Regions from separate parts of the Arthrobacter sp. MP_M4 genome, predicted to be linked through region 3. Evidence: riboswitches for the same ligand, from Rfam matches in the RefSeq annotation. Region 3 holds a riboswitch; each other region holds the start of a gene.
What was found. Region 3 has a riboswitch for cyclic di-AMP ahead of RCH15_RS11595 (M23 family metallopeptidase). Riboswitches for the same ligand answer to the same signal wherever they lie in the genome.
Positions count from the first base shown of each region.

Region 1: linked by a shared signal. The riboswitch ahead of RCH15_RS11985 (hypothetical protein) and the one ahead of RCH15_RS11595 (M23 family metallopeptidase) in region 3 are both predicted to bind cyclic di-AMP.
Region 2: linked by a shared signal. The riboswitch ahead of RCH15_RS11185 (hypothetical protein) and the one ahead of RCH15_RS11595 (M23 family metallopeptidase) in region 3 are both predicted to bind cyclic di-AMP.

Region 1 covers NZ_JAXCHX010000015.1:9,582-12,832, forward strand. The annotation lists gene RCH15_RS11970 (universal stress protein) at 1-129, shown strand, start outside; gene RCH15_RS11975 (DNA alkylation repair protein) at 182-829, shown strand; gene RCH15_RS11980 (hypothetical protein) at 849-1,118, opposite strand; cyclic di-AMP (ydaO/yuaA leader) riboswitch at 1,285-1,486, shown strand; gene RCH15_RS11985 (hypothetical protein) at 1,491-2,258, shown strand; gene RCH15_RS11990 (dihydrofolate reductase family protein) at 2,319-2,906, opposite strand; gene RCH15_RS11995 (serine hydrolase) at 3,192-3,251, shown strand, end outside.
Region 2 covers NZ_JAXCHX010000013.1:37,356-40,606, reverse strand. The annotation lists gene upp (uracil phosphoribosyltransferase) at 1-91, shown strand, start outside; gene RCH15_RS11190 (glyoxalase superfamily protein) at 186-566, shown strand; gene RCH15_RS11185 (hypothetical protein) at 594-1,343, opposite strand; cyclic di-AMP (ydaO/yuaA leader) riboswitch at 1,342-1,502, opposite strand; gene RCH15_RS11180 (sensor histidine kinase) at 1,701-3,251, opposite strand, start outside.
Region 3 covers NZ_JAXCHX010000014.1:19,562-22,812, reverse strand. The annotation lists cyclic di-AMP (ydaO/yuaA leader) riboswitch at 237-396, opposite strand; gene RCH15_RS11595 (M23 family metallopeptidase) at 544-1,365, opposite strand; cyclic di-AMP (ydaO/yuaA leader) riboswitch at 1,370-1,585, opposite strand; gene RCH15_RS11590 (metal-dependent transcriptional regulator) at 1,726-2,424, opposite strand; gene serC (phosphoserine transaminase) at 2,678-3,251, shown strand, end outside.

The sequences.
Region 1 (3,251 bases), on a different contig from region 3:
GCTGATCTGGTGGTGGTTGGCTCCCGGGGGCACGGCGGCTTTTCCGGCCTGCATGTGGGGTCGGTGGCAACACAAATCATCAATCATGCACCGTGCCCTGTCCTGGTGGTCCGGCCCAAGACTTCCTGAGGGCGACCGCCGGTGCACCGGATCCGGATCCGGGGTGCGGAAGAATGTCCCCATGAGCGAAGCCGGCGATTTCATTGACAGGGCGCTTCAACGCGAGTCATCGTGGAGCCGTGCCGAGGAAGCGGAAGGACGGTTCGGCAGCGGTCACCGATACTACGGCTCGTCCGTCGGAGCTGTGCGTGGGACGGTCCGCGACACCCTGCGCCGGCATCAGGATCTGACGCACGATGACATCACCGCGTTGAGCTCCGAGTTGTGGGAGGTGCCCGTCTTCGAACGCCGCCTCGCCGCCGTCGTGCTCCTGCAGTCAAAGGTCCGCGTGCTGACCAACACCGACCTGACCCGGATCGAGGGCTTCGTGCGCACGGCCCGGGTGGACGCGCTGGTGGATCCGCTGGCGCTCGACGTCGTCGGACCGCTGGTCGGCGGACTCGACGTCGTAGGGAGGGTCCGCGCCGACAGCGTCCTGGACCGCTGGGTGCGGGACCCCGATGCCTGGCTTCGCCGCGCGGCTGTGCTGTCTCCGCTGCCGGAGTTGCGCGCCGGTGCGGGAGACTGGTCCCGGTTCGTCCGACACGCCCGCTCGGTGCTGACGGAGCCACCGGAACGGCGGGACGGCGACGCGGATGCCGCGGGGGCCGTCACCCTGGTGCTCGCCGAGATGGCCAAGCACCGGCCGGAGCTGAATTTCCAGGAGTAAACTCCGCCCCGGCGTTTTCTTAGCCTGCCGGGCGGCGCTCCACCACCGCGTAGGCCTTTTCGTCCAGGAACACCCAATCGGTGACCACCATGAATCCGAGGGCGTCCACGCGGTCATTCAGCACGTGGATGTCGAAGCCCCCATCGCGTGGTTCCGCATCCCAGGTCGAGACGTGGACCTCCCCGTTCTCCAGGACCAGCAGCTCGGTGTTGACGTTGAAATCTTCAGCTGGCTGCGTGCTGAGCTGGCAAATCGCCACACTGTGTCGTGGGACGTTGATGGTGTTCATAGTGGGCCCTCCGCGTCGAGGATACGGTGATGGCATCACCTTACGCCCCGGGCTGAAACGGGAGCCACGCTGCTGGACGGACCATCCCCGCGGCCACCTCGATGTGACAGGCTGTGATCGTTCCGTTACCGTTGATGGGTGCCTGTTGTTTCCGAGACGGGCTCTCCCCAGCCGATTGCCTAACTCTGTCGCGGCCCGGGGACAACTCGCAGCAACGTCCGGCAGAGACGGGGAAACCACATTTTGACCCGCTTTTTTCAGGGGTCTTGGGGTGAAGCCGCACAGCCCGTTACGATCGGGCCCGCGTGCGGCCGGGTGACTCCCATCCGAATCCGACAGCTCACCTCGCAGGCATTGGGAGAGGCTCCTTTAATGACTTTTAGCAATACCCGTGCGCCCAAACGCGTTTCCGCCGGCACCATCGGCCGCCAGGCCGCAGTTCTCGTCGCCACATCAGGGATGGTGCTCAGCGGCGCCATGGCCGCAAATGCAGCCGAGGCTCCCGCCCAGCGCGACTCCGCACCGGCGTCGTCCGTTGACGTCCAGGGCGCGGTGTCCGCGCCGGTTATGGCCGACTCCGCAGTACAGATCACCTTCGAGCGTCCGGCCGTAGTGACCACCCCGGCTCCGGTCGTTGAGGCGCCCAAGCCCGTTGAGGCGCCCAAGCCTGTGGCAGCTCCGAAGGCGGCTGTCGCAGCAGCGGCGCCGGTCCGTGCCGCGTCAGTGGCCCCGGCCGCGGCACCCGCCGCAGCCAAGGCCACCGTCAAGGTTCAGGCTGCCCCCGCCCCGGCCGCGGCACCCGCTCCGGCCGCGGCAGCAGGCGGCGTCAACGCCACGCTGCTGGCCGTAGCCTACGGCCAGATCGGCATCACCCAGGACTGCACCGCCATGGTGGAGAAGGCCCTGAACGCTGCCGGCATCCCGGTCGGTGACATCGGACCGCGGGCTTTCCTGAACTACGGCACGGTCGTCGGCACCCCTCAGCCCGGCGACATCATTGTCCAGTCCGGCCACGTTGCCATCTACGCCGGCAACGGCCAGGCTATCAGCGGCGGCATGAACGGCGTCAACGCCACGATGGCCCACCCGCTGTCCTGGCTGACCGCCACGGGCCCCGTAACGTTCGTCCGCGCCGGCTAGCACCACCGCTTAGCTCTGCGTACAGCAGGCCGGTTGATCGGTTGCCTTGGGGGCAGCTGATCACCGGCCTTCTGCGTCCCCGGCGCCGGGGTCAACGTCGTACCGCAGCAGCACCACGCCGTTGCCGAAGGCACGGGTGTCCAGCAGCTGCAGCGAGGTTGTGTCATCGGCAGCCTGGAACAGCGGCTTGCCCCGTCCCACGAGAACCGGGTGGACGTAGACCCGGTACTCATCAATCAGGCCCAAGTGACGGAAAGTCGCCGCGAGGTCCGAACCGCTTAAGGCGAGGTCACCGCCGGGCTGCTCCTTGAGCGTCATCACCTCATCCACGACGACGTCGCGCACCACCCGGGCGTTCCACTCGGCTTTATCCAGGGTCCTGGAGTAGACAATCTTGGGCATGTCCCGCCAGATCTGTGCGAACTCGACCATCGGGGGAGTGCTTAACGGGTCCTGGTCCGCCGTCGGCCAGAAAGCGGCCATCAGCTCATACATGACACGCCCGTCCAGGAAAGCGCCCATGCTCCGGAGCTCGCTGTTGAAGTGCCGGTGCAGCTCATCATCCACCCGATGCCAGCCCAGGTCCCGCTCCGGACCCTCGATGAAGCCATCGAGGGATACCTGCATCATCAATACCACCTTGCGCATGGCGTTCTCCTTTGCGGCGCTGCGGACTCTTGGCGGACGGGGAGTTTCAGCGTACTCCGGGAACCCCTGCCGGGGCAGGGGAGCATGGAGCGGCCTTCAGCACTGATGGACGGGTCCAAGATTTCTACAAGGTCCGGGCTTGCATTGACGCACGGTTGGGAGAAAGATGTGGGGAAGTTTGGACCATCCACGGACCTACGTTTTCGGAGGTAGAGCATGCCTGCGAGCCCGCCCGTGGCAGTAGACACCGGCTCACACCCGACCCTGTTCCGGGGATGAGAACCTATGCAGTCATGGGGTCCCGGCCGGCACTTCAGCAGCGGCCGACACACGTCCACGTCGGCC
Region 2 (3,251 bases), on a different contig from region 3:
CGCCTCCATCGACGAGAAGCTGAACGAGAAGTCTTATATCGTTCCGGGCCTGGGCGACGCCGGCGACCGACTTTACGGCGTCGCTGGTTAGCCCAGCCACCCGGCCGGCCGCGGCCCCGGAGTACCCCTAAGGCAGGCTGTTTGGGGCTACCGCAAAGCGTGCCCCGGGGACTAGCCTGAGCCGCATGGATTGGAAACTTGAACTGGTCTTTGTCCCCGTGTCCGATGTGGACCGCGCCAAGGATTTCTACGTCAACAAGGTGGGTTTCAACGCAGACTTCGACGAGCGGCCCTCGGACGGCATCCGTTTCGTTCAACTGACCCCGCCCGGCTCGGCGTGCTCGATCGCCATAGGAGAGGGCCTGACCGACGCGCCTCCCGGCACCGCCCCCAGCCTGCAGGTGGTGGTTAGCGACATCCAACAGGCCCACAGGCAATTGAAGGACGCCGGCGTGGACGCCAGTGACATTGATGTCCAGGACTGGGGACACTTCGTCTACTTCGCCGACCCCGACGGCAACAAGTGGGCGCTGCAGTTCATCCCCAGCCGTGCCGGCGGTCAATGACCTACCGGCAGTGCGTCGGCCTCAGGTTTAGTACCAGTTGTGGGCGTAGTGGAAGTTCAGGGCACCGCACGGTGATCCATAGCGGTCCTTGACGTACTGCAGGCCCCAATTGATTTGGGTTCGGTAATTGGTGCGGTAATCGGCGCCTGCGCTGGCCATCTTCTCGGCCGGCAGGGACTGGACCACACCGTAGGCGCCGCTGCTCGGGTTGGTGGCAGTGGTCTTCCAATCCGACTCCTTCGTCCAGAGTTTCATCAGGCACTGCATCTCGTTGGCGGCCCAGCCGCGGGAGCCCAACTGGCTGGCAGCGTAGGCCTGCGCACCGGCGGGGTCGTCCACGGCAACGGGAGCAGGTGCGGGGACCGGAGCGGGAGCAGGTACGGGGGCAGGAACCGGCGCCGCAGCCGGTGTGTCGGCGGGCTTTACCTCGGCCGACTGCGCTGCGACGACACTGGGAGGGATATTGGCCTGGGTCCCCACCAGTACATGCTCAAAATTGAGGCGCGGCAGGGGATCGGCCGTGACGGCCGACTGCGTGGCGCTGCCGGCGGTAACTGTGGGGGCTGCGGGTTGGGACGCCTGGCCGGCGGCGGCGCCCCCCACCAGCACCGCGCACGCTGCAGCGATGGCCGCCACGCGGCGTCCGGGGGAACCCGCGGGGCCGGCGAACCGGGACAGGGCAGATGCTGGTTTTGCCGGCTCGGCGCGGTGGCGCGAAGCTTCGGAACGGGTATTTGCAGCGCCGTCAGGGCGCGTTTGTGCCTCGGATGTGGTCATGATCGCCTCTCAACGCCTGCGGAGTTAGCTGTCGGGTTCGGATGAGGTCACCCGGCCGCACGGAATCTCACGTGTCGGCTTCACCCCGTGGGGGCAATCTGCGCAAATGCCCGGGAACTCTGGGTCCCCCGCCTCTGCCTGGTCCAGCGGAATCCGGGAGGCGGCAGAGCTTGGCGTGCATCCGGATATGCGGCCCGTTGATGGCCGCACCCTAAAACGGTACAGGATATGAGCCGTCAAGTCACATTTCGATAACGGCTGTCCCTGGTGGCGGCGCGGCGGCTTGCTGGCCGCCCCGGTCTGCGTGGCATGCTCCCCGATGTCCTCGGTGGTTCCACTCAGGGCGGGGCCGTGGCTTTAGCGGCTCGCTCCCGGGTGGCCGGTGTTCTCCGGAGGAGGAGTCGGCGGAAGGCGTACCGTGAACTCGGTCCGGCCCGGCGCTGAGGTCACGCTGACGGTGCCGCCGTGGGCCTCGACAATCGACTGCACAATCGACAACCCCAGCCCGCTGGTTCCCTCGGCCGACGCGGCCGTAGCAGCTGCGGCAGCGGGGGGCCCCGGGACCGCACGGGGCGGGTGGGCAGGGAGGTGCGGGAGAGGGGTCCGGCCGGGTGGCGGCGCCGCACCGGTCAGCGGATTCTTCCGGGACGCGTCGGCCCGCGTAAACCGTGCGAAGATGCGGTCCACGAACCCGGGGGCGATCCCCGGGCCGTTGTCCGTCACGGTCAGAACGGCACCCCCGTCAGCGGCGCGCTGCACTCCAGTCACCACCATGGTGCCCGGGCCGGTGTGCTTACGCGCGTTGGATAGCAGGTTGGCCAGCACCTGGTGGAGCTGGGTCGCGTCCCCGCGGACCACCACCGGCTCTTCCGGAAGTTCCAGATGCCAGATGCGGTCCGGGGCCATGACTTTCTCGTCACTCACCGTCTCCACGGCAAGCTGTGTGAGATCCACCTCGGTGAGCTTCAGCGGTTGGCCCTCGTCCAGGCGCGCCAGCAGCAGCAGGTCCTCCACCAGGGTGGTCATGCGTTCGGACTGGCTCTGCACCCGTGCGAGGGACTTTGCGCCGTCGGGCGTGAAGTGCTCGGTCATCCGCATCAGTTCGGTATAGCCACGGATGGCGGTCAGGGGAGTGCGCAGTTCATGGGAGGCATCCGCCACGAACTGCCGGACCTTCATTTCACTTTTCTGCCGGGCCTCCAGGGCGCTGGACACGTTGTCCAACATCAGGTTCAGGGCGTGGCCGACGCTGCCCACCTCTGTTCCGGGATGCGCCGCGGAGGCCGGTACACGCATGGCGAGGCCCACTTCGCCGGCATCGAGCGGCAAACGCGATACCTGCGTGGCCACCCCGGAGAGCTGGTCCAGGGGCTTCATGGTGCGGCGGATCAGCGCGGTGCCGGCCAGTCCAATCACCACTAGACCGCCCGCGGAGACCAAAACCATGGTCCAGACCAGGGACGCCAGCGTTTTGTGCTTCTCGGCGAGCGGCAGCCCGGTGACGATCACGTCGCCGTCCGGGGTGCTGGCCGCCACCAGCCGGTAGGCTCCGGCGGAGAGCGTCCGGTTCACAGGATCGCGCCGGGTGGAGAGCTTCAGAAGAATCTCGTCGTCCTCATCGGTGAGCGACTTCGGGGTGGCGTCCTCGGCAAGGAAGCCGGCGCTGCGGACCGAATCGTCCACGATCCTGGCGTTCAGGGTACCGATCCCCTGGCCGCGCGCCTCCAGGGGATCGCCCCGTCCGCCGGAGCGGCCAAACTCGCGGGTCCGGTCGGCGGCCTGCACCAGCTGGTTGTCGAGCTGCTTGGTCAGGAACGAGTCCATCGAGGCGTAACTGACAATCCCGACAGCACCACAAATCGCCACGAGCAGGGCCATGGTGACAAGAACAAGCCGGGTGCGCAGATG
Region 3 (3,251 bases):
TACGCCGGATCGCCCCGAAATGGGTTACTTAGCGAAGGGTGTACTGCGAAGACGCGCCAAAAGCGGGAACTGCTTGCAGGTGCATAGCCTGCGGGCCGGACTCAGCAGAGATTGAGTCGGCAGTGCGGAGTCCGGTTCGGGCGCCGGCAAGGGCGGCACAAACGTTGGATTCCAGCGGGCTCGTAGGAGCCGCGCAAGCGCGATAAAGCGCAGCATTGTGGCGTGAAGACACGAAAGTAGCCTCTCCCAATGCCTGCGAGGTGAGCTGTCGGATTCGGATGGGAGTCACCCGGCCGCTCGGCTTCCGTAGGAAGCTTTACGACTTAACCCCAAGGTCTTCTTGCGAAGACCAAAATTGGTTCCCCCGCCCCTGCCAGACGATGTCATGCGAACGGACCTTGAGCGGTGGCAGAGCTAGGCAATCCACTCAAGAGCGCCAACTTCGGAAAAGTTGGCGTAGGTCAAACGGTACAGCAGTGCGGACCGAATGTCACATTCGGGTCACGGCGTGTTCCCAGAATTTGAGAGCACCCCATCAGATTTCTACAGCCATCCGGTCGGGTCAACGACTTCGCCGTTGACCATGACTTCGAAGTGGAGGTGGCAACCGGTGGAGGCACCGGTGGTGCCGCTCAGCGCCAGGACATCGCCGCGGGCGAGTGTCTGGCCCACCTTGACGCTGGCGGAGGACAGGTGGTTGTACGTGGTCTCCAGGCCATTACCGTGATCGACCACCACCCGGTTTCCGCCACCGTAGGGATGCCAGCCCGTGAAGGTCACGGTGCCGCTTGCCGCGGCGTGGACGGCCGTGCCACATTGGGCCGCGTAGTCCTGGCCGCGGTGGAACTCGCCGGAGCCGCCGGTGATCGGGCTGACGCGGTAGCCGAACGGCGACGCGGTTTTCAAATCGTCCAAGGGCGCGCCGAGCACGCCTGTTGACGCTGCGCGGGTGATGGAGCCGACCGACTGGGCGCTCAGCAGTTGCTTGAGCTTCCCGTCCGGATCGCTCTGGGTGGTGACAGCGCTGCGGTTGAAGTCGATCTTTGCGTCTGCGGCCGTGATGGCGGGCTGGACCGCGGCGGGGACGGCATCGGACACGGTGCCGGTGTCTATGGCCATCACGGGTGCGGCCGCCGGGGCCATCACCGTGAGTATTAATCCCGTGGCGGCCAGCGCAATCCCGGCCTTCTGGCCGACGCCGCTGGCGGCGGCCAAGTCCGTTACCTGGCGGAACGCGCTGCGGCGGACCCGGCGATCGTCTCGGTGCGTTTCACGCGGGTGGTCGGCGGGGGCAGCAAGGGCCGGGCGCGGCTCCGGAGCGGCGCCGGTCGCGCGGCGGCGGCCCCTTGCGGTTTGGGTGGTCAAAGACGAATCCTCTCTGGAGAGCCTGCGGAGTTAGCTGTCGGATTCGGGTCAGAGAGATCAAAGACCCGGTCCGCCGTAGCAAGCACGCAGACACAGAGGGCTCCAGCGGAGTCCTCTGGTTACACGTGATTGCCGCTGACGGACTTCACCCCGAGGCCGCTGAACAGCCAAAAAGTGGTTCCCCCGCCCCTGCCAGAAAGTGATACTGCAACTGGTCCGCTGGCAGAGCTCGGCGTCGGATCAGATAACGGTTTGGTATCGGTGCTTGTTTTCAACTATAGGCGATGAAGCTGTCCAGAGATAAATCCGTTATCCATCTTGTGCGCCACCTTTGGGCGTCCGCGAGCTTGAGGGCGGCGGTTATGACCCGACGGTAACGAAAACGTGGGCGGCGACCTCGGGAGGAAGTTCCAGCGCACCTTCGATGTCCGGCACGCGCACGGAAATGTACTCACCGACGCGCTCCAATGAGATCAGTGCCCCCGGCCGGATGCCGCCCTCATCGAGTTGAACCAGCAGTTCCGGTTCAACTTGGATGGGTTCCGCCAGCCGGTTGACTCTGACCACCGAACCGGGTCCGTAGCCGGCCATGGCGTCGAGCAGGTTCACCACGCCGTCGGAATAGGGTGAAGAGGGCAGGCCGCCAAGCTCCGCGAGGCCCGGAATCGGATTGCCGTAAGGCGAGACTGTGGGGTGGTCGAGTAGCTCAAAGATCCGCCGCTCCACCCGTTCGCTCATCACGTGTTCCCAGCGGCAGGCCTCCTCATGGACGTAGGCCCAGTCGAGCCCAATGACGTCTGCGAGGAGCCGTTCGGCCAACCGGTGCTTGCGCATGACACCGATGGCTCGCCTCCGGCCGGTTTCGGTCAGTTCAAGGTGCCGGTCACCGGAGACAACCACCAACCCGTCGCGCTCCATCCGGCCGACGGTCTGGGACACGGTGGGACCGGAGTGGCGCAGCCGTTCGGCAATGCGGGCACGAAGAGCAACGATGTTCTCTTCTTCGAGTTCCAGAATGGTCCGGAGATACATCTCGGTTGTGTCGATCAGATCCGTCATTCAGCTCCGCTCCTCAAGCGCCGTCCCTGCGTGCTTTCCACCGTACCGCGTGCTGCTGGCGCCCTGGCGGGGTCCGCCGTACGTTCGCAGGCCAGCTTAGTCTAATTTGAATTACTCCGGATAATCTCAATGACCGGACTGTGACGGGCCGCTTTGCTTGCCCCGCGGGCCAGTCAGGCAGAATGAAACGACAGGCTCCGCTGCAGCCACCCTGCCGGGCCACACTTAGTACCAGCCGAAAATTGGAGCCACTGTGAGCGACACCAGCATCACGATTCCCGCAAATCTCCTCCCCAAGGATGGCCGGTTCGGCGCCGGCCCGTCCAAGGTACGTCCGGAACAGATGGAGGCCCTTGCCTCCGCGTCGGCGCTGCTGGGGACATCGCACCGCCAGGCGCCGGTCAAGAATCTTGTCGGGTCGGTCCGGACCGGGCTCGGCCAGTTCTTCCGGGCACCCGAAGGCTATGAGGTCATCCTGGGCGTCGGCGGATCAACGGCGTTCTGGGACGTTGCCAGCTTCGGTCTGGTGGAGAACAAAGCACAGCACCTGTCCTTCGGTGAGTTCGGCTCGAAGTTCGCTGCCGCCACCAACAAGGCTCCGTTCCTCGCGGAGTCCTCCATCATCACGTCCGAGCCCGGTACCCGCCCGGCGGCGCGGGCAGAGAACGGCGTGGACGTCTACGCGTGGCCGCAGAACGAGACCTCCACCGGCGTCGCCGCTCCGGTGCGGCGGGTGGCCGGCGCCGACGACGGTGCCCTGGTGTTGGTGGACGCCACCTCCGCTGCCGGAGGGCTGGACGTGGACGTCGCAGAGGCCGACGTCTACT